Regions from separate parts of the Marinococcus salis genome, predicted to be linked through region 1. Evidence: predicted binding sites of a transcription regulator. Region 1 holds the regulator's gene; the other holds the start of a gene.
The links. Region 1 encodes NrdR, which represses ribonucleotide reductase genes. Its sites were predicted from a motif close to AACACNATATATNGTGTT; they were not measured.
Positions count from the first base shown of each region.

Region 2: nrdI (class Ib ribonucleoside-diphosphate reductase assembly flavoprotein NrdI) is a predicted target of NrdR. The motif match lies at 1,352-1,369, and genes of this name have one in related genera.

Region 1 covers NZ_JBQOJB010000013.1:54,309-57,726, forward strand. The annotation lists gene ACTTK6_RS11610 (glyceraldehyde-3-phosphate dehydrogenase) at 1-782, shown strand, start outside; gene speD (adenosylmethionine decarboxylase) at 1,154-1,537, shown strand; gene nrdR (transcriptional regulator NrdR) at 1,708-2,187, shown strand; gene ACTTK6_RS11625 (replication initiation and membrane attachment family protein) at 2,204-3,418, shown strand, end outside.
Region 2 covers NZ_JBQOJB010000022.1:11,198-14,615, reverse strand. The annotation lists gene ACTTK6_RS14220 (PepSY domain-containing protein) at 1-318, shown strand, start outside; gene ACTTK6_RS14215 (redoxin domain-containing protein) at 366-983, shown strand; gene nrdI (class Ib ribonucleoside-diphosphate reductase assembly flavoprotein NrdI) at 1,426-1,821, shown strand; gene nrdE (class 1b ribonucleoside-diphosphate reductase subunit alpha) at 1,826-3,418, shown strand, end outside.

The sequences.
Region 1 (3,418 bases):
CGTGGGAAGAACTTGGCGTAGATATTGTGGTCGAAGCGACAGGCAAATTCAACCGCGGCCCGGACGCTGAAATGCATATAGAAGCTGGGGCGAAAAAAGTAGTATTAACCGCTCCGGGAAAAGAAGTCGATACCACTATCGTGATGGGCGTAAACGAAGAAGATTACGATGCGGAAAACCACCACGTGATATCGAATGCTTCCTGCACGACAAACTGCCTTGCGCCGGTAGTAAAGGTGCTTGAAGATAAAATCGGAATTGAAAGCGGTTTAATAACGACCGTGCACGCATACACAAATGATCAAAATAACATGGACAACCCCCATAAAGACCTGCGACGGGCAAGAGCCTGCGGACAGTCGATCATCCCGACGTCTACCGGGGCAGCTAAGGCGCTCTCCGAGGTGATTCCTTCCATGGAAGGGAAAATGAACGGTATGGCGCTTCGTGTACCGACACCAAACGTGTCGCTTGTGGATATGGTAATTGACATGAAGCGTCCGGTGACGGAAGAAGAAATTAACCAAACGCTTAAGACGGCATCAGAACAAGAGCTTAAAGGAATCATTTCCTACTGTGAGGATCCGCTCGTTTCAACGGATTTTAATGGAAATGAACATTCATCGATCATCGACGCGCTCTCCACAATGGTAATCAACGATCGCCAGGTTAAGGTGCTTGCCTGGTACGATAATGAGTGGGGCTACTCCTGCCGGGTCGTAGATTTGGTAAAGATGGTTGGTGAACCAGCTGTAGGCTATTCTTCTGTTGCTTCGTTTTAAAGATCGTCAATATGGGAAAGCGTCCCGTAAGCGGGGCGCTTTTTGTTTATTTTTCTGCAATATCGTACGCGGAAGCTACAAAGCGTATATAAGCATTGAAGAGAGATATGCAAGGTTCAAAGCCTCTGCACTGGAAAACTGGTTGCAAATTGCAAATAAACATCGTATACTGGATTTCGTGCCTGCATGTCGTTGAACTTAATGGCAAAAATGCATGTTTTTCAGACATCTCCAGGCCTGCTAACGGTTACTGCAAGGGTTAGTGCCAAATTGGACTAACTTTCCCCCAGAGTAACCTTTAAAACGTGACGGGCCGATGAAATAAAGCGACCTAATGATGGAAGAAAAAGAAACAAAGGGGGAAACGTACCATGGAAACAATGGGACGCCATGTCATTTCCGAGCTGTGGGGTTGTGACGAAGAAACTTTAAACAATGTAAACGCAATCGAACGTATTTTTGTAAACGCCGCTTTGAAAGCAGGCGCTGAAATAAGAGAAGTAATCTTTCATAAATTTGCTCCGCAGGGTGTGAGCGGAGTCGTTATTATTTCAGAATCGCATTTGACGATTCACAGCTTTCCGGAGCATGGCTATGCCAGCATTGACGTGTATACGTGCGGCGATCACATTGATCCGAACACGGCAGCAAAATATATTGCAGGCTCACTCGGTGCCGAAGCAGAAGAAACAATAGAGATACCCCGTGGTACAGGGCCTATCCGCGTGCAGCGCCCGGAAGCAAACGCCTTATAACGCGTATATGAACACCGTTCAAGCATACGATGTGCTTGAACGGTTTTTTATTGCCCGCAGGAAGAGGAATTCAAAGAAATACGCAAATTGTCATCTTCCTGACAGGAGCTAGTGTGATATGATAGAACCAATAAAAATAGAGATCGTCCATCAAATTGGAGATGATAATAATGAAGTGCCCAGTATGCTACTCCAATGGCACACGTGTATTGGATTCGAGGCCGAGTAATGAAGGCCGGTCCATTCGTCGCCGTCGCCAGTGTGATACGTGCCACCACCGCTTCACTACGTTTGAGATTGTGGAAGAACTGCCGCTTGTCGTAGTGAAAAAGAATGGAAACCGGGAGGAATTCAGCCGGGAAAAAATGCTAAGGGGCCTGATCAGGGCCTGTGAAAAGCGGCCGATCCCGATGGAAACGCTCGAGGGTATTGTCTCAAGGGTGGAAAATAAACTGCGGGAAGAGGGACGGACGGAAGTGAAAAGCGAGGAAGCTGGAGAGCTTGTCATGGAAGAACTCGCAGATATTGATGAAATCGCCTATGTCCGTTTCGCTTCTGTCTACCGCCAGTTCCGTGATATAAATGTATTTATCAATGAGTTAAAAGAGCTGATTGATAAAGAAAACAAAGAGGATTCATCTAAATCATAAAAAGGAGGGCGGCGCTTTGAGTCTGCATTGGATGGAAGTAAAACCGGTGGACGGGTACTATGTTCGCACAAGCAAAGAATTCAGCGAGAGCACCGATAAAACAATGTCTATGCTCTACCAGCCGTTAGTTGGAAGCAAAGCGATCGCTCTCTACCAGACCCTGCAGAATAAATTGGAAAAAGACTGCTATGAAAGCTCCGAAGCCACCCATCACGAGCTGATGGCTTTTTTGCAGATGCCTCTAAATGAAATTTATGCCGCCCGGCGCATGCTTGAAGGCATTGGCCTTCTCAGAGTTTATGAATTAGAGACACAGGCGCAGGACAAAACATTTGTTTATGACATCCAGCCTCCAATGTCGCCGCGGGCTTTTTTCCAGGACGACGTTTTAAGCGTATTTTTGTATAATCGCCTCGGAAAAAACAAATACATTCAGCTGCGGCAGCGCTTCGGTATTACAGCTGTACCTGAAGAAGCAAAAGAAATTACGGCTTCCTTCAATGAAGTGTTTGCTTCTCTGCATGCGTCGGAAATGGCTTCCGAACCGCCTCCGGCGGAAGAAGGGACTGAATTTATAGGAGGCAGTGAACCATCGCGTCTGCAGCTTGAAGAGAATGGGTTCGATATGGAACTATTAAAGGCTTCACTTCCTTCCTTTCTTAACAGCACGCAGCTGTTAACGCCGTCGCTGCAGCAGACTGTCCGCCGTCTTGCTTTTGTGTACCAGCTCTCACCGATTGATATGGGAAAAGTGATTCAGGAGTCTTTATCGGCAGACGACGAAGTAAATATAGAAGACCTGCGCAGAAAATCGAAAAATCATTATCGCATGGAGCACGGGGCAGCTCCCCCGGCGCTCGGGAATCGTGCGCAAACAGAACACAGGGAGCATACCCCGGCAAAAGGACGTCCCCTGTCTGAACAGGAGCAGATGAAGCAGTTTTATGAACAAACCTCCCCGGTGACTTTTCTTCGCTCTGTTGCTGGCGGAGCCACAGTGCCGGAGTCTGATATCTACCTTGTTGAAGAGCTTTTGTTCAGCTACCGTTTATCCCCGGGAGTGGTCAACGTGTTGACCGATTACGTGATGCAGAATAACAATATGAAATTAAGCAAAGCGCTCGTTTATAAAATTGCGGGCCAGTGGACAAGGAAAAAAGTACATACCGTAGAGGACGCCATGAAGCTTGCGAAAGAAGAGCACAAGCAGGCCCAGGAACGAATGGCGCCT
Region 2 (3,418 bases), on a different contig from region 1:
TATGACATTGAAGTAGGTGCATTCTCCGGTGAGGTGATTCAAAAAGAAACTGACGATGATAAAGACAATGAAGAGCCGCTGGTGCAGGACGGGGACAGCGTTAGTTTAGAGGATATTGTGGCTTCGGGGATGGGTGGATTGTCTGGTGAGCTGGACGAGTGGGAACTTGACCGCGAAGAGAGTGGCTATGATCTGTCGGTAGAAACGAATGAACAGGAAGGCGACTTTTTCATAAATAATGCAGACGGTACGATCGCTTCGAGGGATATTGAAGACGACCATGACGACGAAAAAGATGACGACAGGGACGATGATTAAAAGCTAAGAAAAGCAGACGATTGGGATCCGAAAGGAGTCTTGCAGGCATGGCACTATTAAGGGAAAAGGTGCTGAGTTCGCAGCTGCACCGGGCAAAAAACATCTTATGGAATGAATGGCATGAGGATAAACGGCCGGCGCTCTGCCCGGGGCTTAGAATCGGAGATAGAGCACCAGCATTCTCTCTCCCTGGTACTGAGGGAGATAATATTACTTTAAATCAGCTTCTTCTTCAGGGGCCGGTAGTACTTCTCTTCTGTTTTGGCGGATGGATGCATGCAGAAAAAAACAGACTATGGAGCTACGAAGAAGCATCCCCTTTGCTGAGGCAGATGGGTGCCCAAGTAGTAGTAGCTGCCGCTGAACAGATATCTGTTCTCCAAAAAGAGGCGAAGCACATGCCGTTTACAGGGAAAGTGCTTGCAGATACAAATGCAGTGGCAGCCTCGTGGTACAACGCGTGCATCTCCTGCCGGGATTACCTGCTTCAGGAGGTACCAGAGGTTAAAGCAGCTCTGCGGGATACCGGCTACTATTCTTATTGTCCTGCAGACATGACCTATGTCATTGATCAGGATGGCACGGTGGCAGCCTCTGTCTGGGAAGCGGCCCGTCCGGATCCCTACTGGATCGTTAATGAGCTTGTACAATTGAAAGAACGGTAAGACCCCGCCTGAAAAGGTGATAAAATATGGAAAGGCAGTCCGTGCAGGCGCGGGCTGCTTTTGTTTGAAATATATTCGTGCCAGCTCTTTGCCATAAGCTGAAAGTATCAAGAATTTACCGAAAATTATCCCTCCGTACATAGCGCGCTGGAATAAATATATGCCTGTATGTAGTAGTGCATACGGTATCAGTTTTTATAAACATCTAGATATAGAAGCAGGTCTTACTTACTGAATTTTTTTCTGTCAGAAAATGTGCACAATTATCAGGGTAGAATCGCAGAGCATAAGGAAGTATAGCAGAGATTTTAATTGTCAAGAGGATAAAACGAAAAAATATCTATATCATGTATGTTGAAAAAGGAGATTACACCATATATAGTAGTGGTATAAGAAGGATGTACACAAGTTCGTACATTTTAGAAATAAAGGAGGGGATTCGATGATACCGATCATTTTTGATTCTATGACGGGCAACGTGAAGCGTTTCGCAGAAAAAATCCCGTTTGACCGGGTATACAGTCTGAATGAAGCGGAACAAATCGATGAACCGTTTATCCTTATCACCTATACGAAAGGCTTTGGAAATATTCCGGAATCCACAGAAGCATTTCTTGAAGATCATGCAGAGCAGCTTCTTGCTGTGGCGTCGAGCGGAAACAAAGTATGGGGAGACAATTTTGCGAAAAGCGCTAACCAGATTGCAGTAAACTACAACGTTCCTATACTCCATAAATTCGAACTGAGCGGAACAAAAAACGATGTGTCCATTTTCGCAGAGGAGGCGATGAAAGTTGCAACAAACACAAACCACCGACTGGATCCAGTTAAACAATGAAATCATGTTTCAAAAGGACGGGTCCTTTCAATTTGAAAAAGACAAAGAAGCCGTTTACCAATACTTTATTCAATACGTCAACCAGCATACTGTTTTCTTTCACGATCTGAGAGAAAAGCTCGACTATCTGCTTGAAAACGATTTTTATGAAAAAGAATTCCTTGAAGCGTATTCTTTTGAAGAAATTGAGCGGGTCTACAACCTGTGCTATGAAAAGAAATTCCGTTTTCCTTCATTCATGAGTGCGTTTAAATTTTACAATGACTATGCGTTGAAAACCAATGATCAGAAAATGATCCTTGAGCGCTATGAAGACCGGGTGGCTGTTGTGGCCCTTTATTTCGGCAATGGAGACGCCGGGAAAGCCGAACAGTTTGCGGAAATGATGATGAGCCAGGATTATCAGCCGAGTACCCCGACGTTCCTGAATGCCGGCAGAAAACGGCGCGGAGAATTAGTCAGCTGCTTCCTGCTTGAAGTAAATGACTCTTTAAACGATATTTCCCGGGCTGTTGATATTTCCATGCAGCTGTCCAAAGTAGGCGGCGGTGTATCCCTGAACTTATCGAAACTTCGGGCAAAAGGCGAAGCCATTAAAGACGTAGAAAACGCGACAAAAGGCGTCGTCGGCGTAATGAAGCTGCTCGACAATGCCTTTCGTTACGCAGACCAAATGGGACAGCGCCAGGGCTCCGGTGCAGCTTATTTAAACATTTTCCATCGGGACATCCACGACTTCCTGGACTCGAAGAAAATTTCGGCTGACGAAGATGTGCGTGTTAAAACATTGTCGATCGGGGTTGTAATCCCGGACAAATTCGTTGAACTTGCCCGCCAGGGTAAGGATATGTACCTGTTCTATCCGCACACCGTTTACCGGGCGTACGGGGAGCATCTTGATGAAATGGATATGAGCGAAATGTACGACAAGCTCGTAGAAGACGACCGTGTGAAAAAAGACAAAGTCGATGCCCGCCGCATGCTTGAAAAGCTGGCGATTCTCCGGTCGGAATCCGGATATCCGTACTTGATGTTCCAGGATAACGTGAACCGTGCGCATGCTTTGAATAACGTCTCCAAAGTGAAATTTTCCAATCTCTGCTCTGAAGTGCTGCAGGCCTCTGAAGTATCAAGCTATACGGATTACGGTGAGGAAGATGAAGTCGGACTCGATATTTCCTGCAACCTCGGTTCATTGAACATCGCCAATGTTATGAAGCACAAAACGATCAAGGATACGGTGAAACTCGCTACCGATTCCCTGACCCATGTAGCAACGCACACTAACATTACGAATGCTCCGGCTGTGCGCCGAGGTAACCAGATGATGAAATCGATTGGTCTCGGAGCGATGAACCTGCACGGCTTTTTAGCGCAGAACCATATCGCGTACGAAAGCGAGGAAGCACGGGAATTCGCCGATTTCTTCTTTATGGCCATGAATTTCTATTCCATTCAGCGTTCAATGGAGCTTGCAAAGGAAACTGGAGAAACGTTTTACGGATTCGAAGGCTCGAGTTATGCGGACGGCTCCTACTTTAAGAAATACCTGAACCGTTCCTACCTGCCGTCCTCGGCTAAGATTGCCGGCCTGTTT